Regions from separate parts of the Mesorhizobium sp. WSM4810 genome, predicted to be linked through region 2. Evidence: predicted binding sites of a transcription regulator. Region 2 holds the regulator's gene; the other holds the start of a gene.
The links. Region 2 encodes LexA, which represses DNA repair genes until DNA is damaged. Its sites were predicted from a motif close to TGTTCNNNNTGTGTTCNG; they were not measured.
Positions count from the first base shown of each region.

Region 1: AC0L3O_RS11250 (YifB family Mg chelatase-like AAA ATPase) is a predicted target of LexA. The motif match lies at 1,293-1,310, and genes of this name have one in related genera.

Region 1 is NZ_JBVVQV010000006.1:69,845-74,977, forward strand. Features, by position in the region: gene gshB (glutathione synthase) at 280-1,221, shown strand; gene AC0L3O_RS11250 (YifB family Mg chelatase-like AAA ATPase) at 1,404-2,936, shown strand; gene AC0L3O_RS11255 (hypothetical protein) at 2,997-3,539, opposite strand; gene AC0L3O_RS11260 (malate synthase G) at 3,680-5,133, opposite strand, start outside.
Region 2 is NZ_JBVVQV010000017.1:138,495-143,627, forward strand. Features, by position in the region: gene AC0L3O_RS23225 (molybdopterin molybdotransferase MoeA) at 1-1,137, shown strand, start outside; gene lexA (transcriptional repressor LexA) at 1,242-1,994, shown strand; gene AC0L3O_RS23235 (ComEC/Rec2 family competence protein) at 1,988-4,444, opposite strand; gene gltX (glutamate--tRNA ligase) at 4,546-5,133, shown strand, end outside.

The DNA.
Region 1 (5,133 bases), on a different contig from region 2:
AGAAAACGCAAATTCGCGGGCTTATGTCTGACAAGTCGCTCGTCAGATCGCCTTGAGCGCAAGGTGCCACGGAGGGAATTTCTGAGATAGCCGAGCGTGGCATCGAAACCAACCGGCCCGCCGAACAGGAATCGTTGCTGCCGGCGCAGCCGAACTGGGCAAGGCGCTCCGCCTGCGCCTCAGCTACGCCCAGCAGGCAATCCTCAAAATGTCGCGATTGGCAGATGACCGGGGAGGTTGTAAGGGCAAGCAGCCCATCCGATCCGCCGGAGATCCGCCATGCCTCTGAAAATCGCTGTCCAGATGGACCACATCTCCACCGTCTCGATTGCCGGCGACACGTCGTTTGCGCTGTCGCTGGAAGCGCAGCGACGCGGCCACCAGTTGTTCCATTATACGCCCGACCGGCTGTCGCTGCGCGACGGCAAGGTGTTTGCCGGCGTCGAGGAAATGCAGGTCCGCGACGAGAAGGGCAATCACTATTCGCTCGGCGAGAAAGTGCGCACCGACCTGTCGGAGATGGACGTCGTCCTGCTCAGGCAGGACCCGCCTTTCGACATGAACTACATCACCACGACGCATATCCTCGAGCGCATCCATCCCAGGACGCTGGTGGTCAACGACCCGGCCTGGGTACGCAACAGCCCGGAAAAGATCTTCGTCACCGAGTTCCCCGACCTGATGCCGGAAACGCTGATCACCAAGGACAGCCAGGAGGTTGCCGCCTTCCGCAGGGAGTTCGGCGACATCATCGTCAAGCCGCTCTACGGCAATGGCGGCGCCGGCATCTTCCACCTGCATGAGGCCGATCGCAACCTCGCCTCGCTGCTCGAAATGTTCGGCCAGATGTTCCGCGAGCCCTACATCGTGCAGCGCTATCTGAAGGAGGTGCGAGCCGGCGACAAGCGCATCATCCTGATCGACGGCGAGCCGGTCGGCGCCATCAACCGGGTGCCGGCCGAGCATGATTCGCGCTCCAACATGCATGTCGGCGGCCGCGCCGAAAAAACCGAACTGACGGAGCGCGAACGCGAGATCTGCGCCCGCATCGGCCCGTCGCTGAAAGAGCGCGGCTTCATCCTCGTCGGCATCGACGTGATCGGCGACTACATGACCGAGATCAACGTGACGTCGCCGACCGGCGTGCGCGAGGTAAAACGCTTCGGCGGCGCCGATATCGCCAGCCTGTTCTGGGATGCGGTTGAGGACAAGCGCAAGTAGCACCCATGCTTGCCGGAACAGCGGTTTCCGATCCGTAGCCGATGCGACGCCATCAAGGCACCACGTTCGATTGTTCCCGTAATGTTCTTGCCTTTGCCCAAAATCTGTGGTTGTCTCAGAAGACGCCGTTCGCGGCATGATCGCATGGGCTTCGGGCGGGCCCATGTCCGGGGGCAGAAAAGATGGTTGCGCGGGTCCGTACGGTCGCTTTCCAGGGCATCGAGGCCGTGCCGGTCGACGTGCAGGTGATGATCGCGCCCGGCAAGGTCAACATGCACATCGTCGGCCTCGGCGACAAGGCGGTGGCCGAAAGCCGGGAGCGGGTGCAGGCGGCGCTGCACGCATCGGGCCTGTCGATGCCGTCGAAGAAGGTCACCGTCAATCTGGCGCCCGCCGACCTGCCCAAGGAAGGCAGCCATTACGATTTGCCGATCGCGCTTGGCCTGATGGCGGCGCTTGGCGCCATTCCAGGCGACATGCTGGCCGGTTATGTCGTGCTTGGCGAGCTGTCGCTCGACGGCACCATCGCCGCCGTGGCCGGCGCGCTGCCGGCGGCGATCGGCGCCAATGCCGAAGGCAAGGGCCTGATCTGCCCTTTCGCCTGCGGCCCGGAAGCGGCTTGGGCCGGCAAGGATTTCGACATTCTGGCGCCGCGCAGCCTGATCGCCATCGCCAATCATTTTCGCGGCACGCAGGTGCTGTCGCGGCCGGAGGCCGGCATCCATGCCTCGGCGCGCGACCTGCCGGATCTTGCCGACATCAAGGGCCAGGAGACCGCCAAGCGGGCACTCGAAGTGGCGGCGGCCGGCGGCCATAACATGCTGATGATCGGTCCGCCAGGATCGGGAAAATCGATGCTGGCGCAGCGGCTGCCGTCGATCCTGCCGCCGCTGGCGCCGCGGGAATTGCTCGAAGTCTCGATGATCGCCTCGGTGGCAGGCGAGCTTGGCGAAGGCAAGCTGACCGACCGGCGGCCGTTCCGCGCGCCGCACCATTCGGCCTCGATGGCGGCGCTGGTCGGCGGCGGCCTGCGCGTGCGGCCGGGCGAGGCCTCGCTGGCCCATCACGGCGTGCTGTTCCTCGACGAGTTTCCCGAATTCTCGCCGCAGGCGCTAGATGCGCTGCGCCAGCCGCTGGAGACCGGCGACTGCATGATCGCCCGCGCCAATCATCGCGTCACCTATCCGGCGCGCATCCAGCTGGTCGCGGCGATGAACCCGTGCCGCTGCGGCATGGCCGGCGAGCCGGGCTATCGCTGCCTGCGCGGCGACCGCTGCCGCACCGACTACCAGGCGCGCATATCAGGCCCGCTGCTCGACCGCATCGATCTCCGGATCGAGGTGCCGGCGGTCTCGGCCAGCGATCTGATCCGGCCGGACCGGGCGGAGAAAAGTGCCGATGTGGCGCTGCGCGTGGCCCGCGCGCGGACAACCCAGCGCGAACGTTTCGAGCGGCTCGGCGCGACCTCCGTCACCACCAACGCGCACTGCTCCCCCTCTGTCATCGAGGAGATCGCGATGCCGGATGCATCAGGCTTGTCGCTGCTCAGGGATGCCAGTGAAAAGCTCGGCTTTTCGGCGCGGGCCTATCACCGGGTGCTGAAGGTGGCGCGGACATTGGCCGATCTCGAGGCCAGCGAGACTGTCGGCCGCATCCATCTGGCCGAGGCGATTTCGTACCGCATGAGTTCGGAGCGAATGGCGCAGGCGGCGTGACACGTTCCCCCCCTTGAGGGTCCCTTGAGGGAGGGTGACCGGCCCGGCCCGCCGCGGCAGCTACTTAACCGGGATCATGAGATGTGCGTAGGGAGTGCCCGCCCACATCACATATGGCCTGGACGTGTCAGGTTTGGGGTCAGCCGGATAGCCCTGCATCATATCCATTGCGTTGACGATCATCACGTGCGGTCCAGTCTCCACCCAATTGTTGCCTTCCTCGGGCTTCGTCGCATAAGGATCGGTGTTGCTGCCATCGGTGCCGCCGGCCAGCATATACATGAAGCCGACCTTGCCCTTGGGCGGTTCCTTTTTTCCAATCCACGCCATCGCCCATTCCATCGCGTTGGCATCGCCACACATTGGATCCGGGCCAGGTGTGGCCGGGTTGTCCGGCATGCACCAGAAGCCGTTTGTGCCCTCGCGCAGTGTGCGCATTGCACCCTTCTCATCCATGGCGTGGATCGCAGCGCCGCTTGATACAGCGGGGGGTGCGGCGGATTCAGCGCTCTTGATCATCGCAGCGTCATCGGCGGCTGCGCCTTGCATCGCAACCAAACTGCCCGCCGCCACAAGGGCAGCGACCGTCAGAAGCCGTGTCATGGCCGTTCTCCGGTTTTGAGTTCTTGTGCATGAAGTCGGACCCACGGCCTCCCAGAGCCGTTTGTCGGTGGTTAAATCGTAGCAGATCGCGTGCACCGGGACAACGATGTTTAGCAATTGCTAATATCCGTCGGGTTATACTAGAACTCTGTGCGCGCTATCGAGGGTCTTTCCTTTGCCTTCAGCTCCAACCGCCGCGCGTGCAGCACCGGCTCGGTGTAGCCGTTGGGCTGGACCCGGCCCTTGAAGACGAGGTCGCAGGCGGCGAGGAAGGCAATCGACTTGTCGAAGTCAGGGGCCATCGGCCGGTAGAGCGGATCGCCTGCGTTCTGGCGGTCGACGACGCCGGCCATGCGCTTCATCGTCTCCATCACCTGGTCTGAGGTGCACACGCCGTGATGCAGCCAGTTGGCGATGTGCTGCGAGGAGATGCGCAGCGTCGCGCGGTCCTCCATCAGGCCTATGTCATTGATGTCAGGCACTTTCGAGCAGCCGACGCCCTGGTCGATCCAACGCACGACATAGCCCAGAATGCCTTGCGCGTTGTTGTCGAGCTCGTTCTGGACCTCCTCCGGCGACCAGTTCGGCCGCACCGCTACCGGCACCGACAAGATGTCGTCGAGCTTTGCCTTGGGGCGGCTCTTCAGCGCCGCCTGCACAGCGTCGACGTCGACCTTGTGGTAGTGGGTGGCGTGCAGCGTCGCCGCTGTCGGCGACGGCACCCAGGCGGTGTTGGCGCCGGCCCTGGGATGGGCGATCTTTTCCGCCAGCATCGCCGCCATCAGATCGGGCATCGCCCACATGCCCTTGCCGATCTGGGCGCGGCCGGCCAGCCCGCATTCCAGCCCGGTGTCGACGTTCCAGGCTTCGTAGGCGGCAATCCAGGCGGCCTGCTTCATGTCGCCCTTGCGGATCATCGGGCCGGCTTCCATCGAGGTGTGGATCTCGTCGCCGGTGCGGTCGAGGAAACCGGTGTTGATGAAGACGACGCGATCCTTGGCGGCGCGGATCGCCTCCTTGAGGTTGACGGTGGTGCGCCGCTCCTCGTCCATAATGCCCATCTTGATGGTGTTTTTCGCCATGCCGAGCAGCGCCTCGACACGGTCGAATATCTCGACGGCGAAGGCGACTTCCTCCGGCCCGTGCATCTTGGGCTTTACGACATACATCGAGCCCGCGCGGGAATTGGCGCGTCGTCCGTTCGGGCCGACATCGTGCAGCGCGATCAGCGCCGTCATCGCCGCATCCATTATGCCTTCCGGCACTTCGTTGCTGTCGCGAACTGTAATCGCCGGATTGGTCATGAGGTGGCCGACGTTGCGGATCAGCATCAGCGAGCGGCCAGGCAGGGACAGCGCGCCACCATCAGGCGCGGTGTACGACCGGTCGGGATTGAGTTTACGCGTAAACGTGCTGCCGGCCTTGGTGATCTCCTCGGCAAGGTCGCCCTTCATCAGGCCGAGCCAGTTGCGGTAGACCAAAACCTTGTCCTGCGCATCGACCGCCGCGACCGAATCCTCGCAGTCCTGGATGGTCGTCAGCGCCGATTCCAGCACGACATCGGCAATGCCGGCCGGATCGGTCTTGCCGATCT
Region 2 (5,133 bases):
AGCGTCGCCCTGATGGACGCCGCCGACCGCGTGCTGGCGGAGCCGCTCATCGCGCTCCGCACCCAGCCGCCATTCAACGCGTCGGCCATGGACGGCTATGCCGTGCGGGCCGACGATGTCGCCTCCGTGCCCGCGAGACTTTCGGTGATCGGCATGGCGCCGGCCGGACGCGGCTTTGCCGGGACAGTCGGCCCGGCGCAGGCCGTGCGCATCTTCACCGGCGCGCCGCTTCCCGCTGGCGCCGACACCATCGTCATCCAGGAGAATGTCCGCGACCTCGGCGGCGGCATCGTCGAAGTGACCGCGCCGACGGTTGAAGGCCGCAACATCCGCCGCCTCGGGCTCGATTTCTCGCAGGGCGACGCGCTGCTGGAGAAAGGCCGCCTGCTTGATCCGGCGGCATTGTCGCTGGCGGCATCGGCCAACCACCAACAGGTCAGCGTGGTGAAACGGCCGCTGGTCGCCATCATCGCCACCGGCGACGAATTGCTGCCGCCGGGCAGCGACCTTGGCCCCGACCAGATCATCTCCTCCAATGCCTATGGCGTCGCCGCCGCGGCCCGCTCGGTCGGCGCCTGCGCACTCGATCTCGGCATCGCCCCCGACCGCAAGGAGGCGATCGCCGCGCTGGTGAAAAAAGCCGTCGCCGCAGGCGCGGACGTCATCGTTACGCTGGGCGGCGCCTCGGTCGGCGACCACGACCTCGTCCATGACGTGCTGACCGGTGAAGGCATGGCGCTCGATTTCTGGAAAATCGCCATGCGGCCCGGCAAGCCACTGATGTTCGGGCGGCTGGGCGACATCCGCTGCATCGGCCTGCCCGGCAATCCGGTGGCCAGCCTGGTCTGCACGCAGCTCTTTCTGAAGCCGCTGCTGGCGCGGCTCGGCGGCCGCGCTTTCCGCCAGGACATGCGTCAGGCGCGGCTTGGCGCCGCCATGCCGGCCAACGATCTCAGACAGGACTATGTACGCGCGGTGGTGAAGGAAGAAGCCGGCACGCTTGAGGCAACGCCGTTCAGTATCCAGGATTCCTCGATGCTCAGAATGCTGGCCGACGCCAACGGACTGGTCGTGCGCGAGCCATTCGCTCCCGCGGCCGCAGCGGGCGCCGCCTGCAGCGTGCTGATGCTACGCTGAACAAAGCGTCAACACATTCATTAAACTTTAAATGGTTGCGGAACACAAATGGAACAGATAGTGTTTGTTCTGGGTTTGTTTTTCTGATTCTGTTGGGGGTCGCGATGCTGACACGCAAACAACATGAACTGCTGATGTTCATCCACGAGCGGCTGAAGGAAAGCGGCATTCCGCCCTCGTTCGATGAGATGAAGGAAGCGCTCGACCTCGCCTCCAAATCGGGGATCCACCGGCTGATCACGGCGCTGGAGGAACGCGGTTTCATTCGCCGCCTGCCCAACCGCGCCCGCGCGCTGGAGGTGCTGCGCCTGCCCGATTCGATCGCGCCGGGCCTCAATGCGGCGCGCAAATTCTCGCCGAGCGTCATTCAAGGCAGCCTTGGGCAAGGCGGCCTTGGACAGGGCGGCCTCGGACGGCAGATCAAGCCGGCGCCTTCGCGCATGCGTGCGGCCGGCAATGACGACGACGTCGTTGCCACCGTCTCCATACCGGTGATGGGCCGCATCGCTGCCGGTGTGCCGATCGACGCCATCCAGCACCAGACGCATTCGATCTCGGTGCCACCGGACATGATCACCGGCGGCACGCACTACGCGCTGGAGGTCAAGGGTGATTCGATGATCGAGGCCGGCATCTTCGACGGCGACACGGTCATCATCCGCAACGCCGACACCGCCCAGCCTGGCGAGATCATTGTCGCTCTGGTCGACGAGGAGGAAGCGACGCTGAAGCGATTCCGCCGCAAAGGTGCCTCGATCGCACTGGAAGCCGCCAATCCGGCCTACGAGACGCGCATCTTCGGGCCGGACCGGGTCAAGGTGCAGGGCAAGCTCGTCGGACTGATCCGGCGTTACTGAACGGCAGGCTTCTTGGGTTTCTCGGCCCTGAGGTATGGCGGCAGGCCCCTCGCCTCGCGCGAAAACCGCCGCTGCTCATGCCAGGGCCTGTATGGCTGTCTGACGGCAAAACGGATTTCTGCGCGCGTCGTCGCCGATAGCGGATCGAAGAAGACGGCGGCACTGCCCATGCGAGCGAGCTGCCGTTTGGTGACGACGAGAACCAGCGGGTTGCGGCAGGGTTTGTAATAGGCTGTGGCATCGTCGATGACGATCAAATCCGCAAAGGCACAGGCCGGCCGCGCGGTTTTGCGGTTGTCGGCGAGCGCAATGAGCGCGCCGGACGGATGCCGGGCCAAGCACAGGCCGGCAGTGCAGGTGAAAGGCGCTCCCGGTGGCAGGTCGGCCGGGTCGGCGATGTCGAACCGCACATCTCCTTTTTCGAATGTCTCCGGCTCGACGATCGTTGTTGAAACCAGCGCATGTTTCCAGTTGTCGGTGGTGAATTCGTTCGAACGCATCCGGTTGACGGCAAGTTCGCCGCCGCCGATCGGCAGCGCCACCAGATGCGCATCCTCCGAGATCAGCACGTCGGGGGTGCGCGTCTCGGAAATCGTCAGCAGGCCGGCGAGCGCAAAGGGAAGTGCCGCAAGTCGCAGCCATGTCGTCGCCATCGTGGCGATGACCAGGGCGACCGTCACCAGCAGAACCGATTGCAACGAAATCAGGCCGACTGCATCGACCGGCGAACGCTCCGAGATCCATCCCGAAATTGCAATCATCGCCGTCAGGCCCTTGCCCATCATGTAGAGGAAAGGGCCGTCGAGGCCGAAAGGCATTGCCAAGGCGCTGAGGACGGCCAGGAACATGACGATCGTGACGATCGGCATGACGGCCAGATTGGCGAACAGGCTGAGCGGCGAGACGCGCTGGAAGTGCCAGATGGCGAAGAGCGCGGTGGCGCTGCCGGCAATGATGGACGTCATTGCGATGGTGCCTGCCCCGGCGACGAGCTTGCGCGTGACGAAAGCGACCGGTGACCGTCGCTGTCGCGGCGCCTTGGCCTTGTCGGCACGATAGTCGGACCAACCGGCATAGGCGCCCACGAGAGCCGCAGTCGCGGCGAACGACATCTGGAAGCTTGCGCCGACCACCTCGTGCGGCGACACGACGATAACGGCGATGGCCGAAATCGCCAGGTTGCGCATGGTGAGTGCCGCCCGGTCGAACAGCACGGCGACAAGCATTACCGCCAGCATGATGAAGCTGCGTTCAGCCGCGACCACGATACCGGAAAAGATCAGATAGGCAGCGATGGAGACGAGTGCGGCAGCAGCCGCATATTTCTTGACCGGCCGGCGCGACGAAAAGTCGGGAAACAGCGCAAAGGCGCCGCGCAGCAATCCCATGACGGTGCCGGCGACAAGCGCCATGTGCAGGCCGGAAATGGAGATGATGTGGTAGATGCCGGTGCGCCGCATCGATTCGTTTATCTCTTCGGGGATGCCGGCACGCACGCCGACGATCAGCGCAGCGGCAATCTCCCCCTCGGCACCACCGATGCTGTCCCTGATATGGTCGGCGATGGTTTCGCGCGCCTTCTCGATCGACGAAGAAAGGCGTGCGGTTAACGGTGCATCTTCGGAGACGACGATCTTTGGACTGCCGAGGAAAAAGCCACTGGCACCGATACCGGCGAAATAGCTGTCAAAGGAAAAGTCAAAGCTGTCCGGTCTGACCGGGCCAGTCGGAGGCAGAAGCCTCACATAGCCGGTTGCCACCGAGCCTGCGGTCATCTCAGCGGGAATCTTGCGTGCCGACACCCTGACACGTTCGGGTGCATAACGCAGTGTCGGCCGGGCGGTCGACATCACATCGATGGTCAGCCTGATCCGGCCGTTCGCCATTTGGTCGAGCCTGACGACACGGCCGGTCAGCCGGGTCTGGATTTCCGAACCGAGCATCTTCGTTCCGGCGCGCCAGGTTTCAACCTTGGCGGCGAGCACACCAAGCGCGCACAGCAACGCTGCCATGAAGCACAGGTGCGTTTTGCGGCGTGAGCGCGTGACGGCCGCACACAATGCCGTAAGGACCACGACGGCGATGGGCTGGGCAAAGTCCGGTTCGACGGCAAGCGAAAAATAGACGATCACCCCGCATGCCAGGAAAACCGGCACCAGCAGGAAGGCGACGCCCCGGTCGAGTTCCAGGCCGGCTGCCGCGGCCACGCTGTTGCGGACACCGGATGGTGAAAGATGGCTGAGCTGTCGGCGAAAACGAATGACAGGGCCGGGTGCTGAAGCCGGTATCGGCGCCGGGCGATCCGGCGAAAGAGGTTGGATGCTCAGCGGCGACGCAGGCAGCGAAACGGGTAGCGACTCAGTGTGAGGAACGTCGGCAAACAGCGATCGTTCGCTGACGCTTGCGGTCGCGCCCTCGCTGTCGTCCACGCCGCGGCCTGGTCCAGCCATAGGGTTCGCCCCTTGCGCCCTCGACCTCCTATGCTACATGAACGCGCGACGCGCGAAAGTCCGCGCACCACATCCGTTTTCTGCGCTTGCCCAGGAGTTCCATGTCCGACAAGGTCGTCACCCGTTTTGCCCCTTCGCCCACCGGATTCCTGCATATTGGCGGGGCGCGCACGGCGCTGTTCAATTGGCTGTATGCGAAACACACTGGCGGCAAGATGCTGCTGCGCATCGAGGACACCGATCGCGAGCGTTCGACCGATGCGGCAACCGCTGCCATCCTCGATGGGCTCTCCTGGCTCGGCCTCACCTGGGACGGCGAACCGGTATCCCAGTTCGAGCGCGCGCCGCGCCACCGCGCGGTTGCCGAGGAGCTGGTGCGCCTCGGCAAAGCCTATTACTGCTATGCGACGCCGGCCGAGCTGGAGGCGATGCGCGAGAGTGCGCGGGCCAAGGGCTTGCCTCCCCGCTATGACGGCCGCTGGCGCGACCGCGACCCGTCAGAGGCACCGGTTGGCGCCAGGGGCGCGATCCGCATCAAGGCGCCGGCCGAAGGCGAGACGGTGGTACATGACCGCGTGCAGGGCGGAGTCCGCTTCCCCAACAAGGACCTCGACGATTTCATCATCCTGCGCTCGGACGGCAACCCGACCTATATGCATGCCGTCGTCGTCGACGACCACGACATGGGC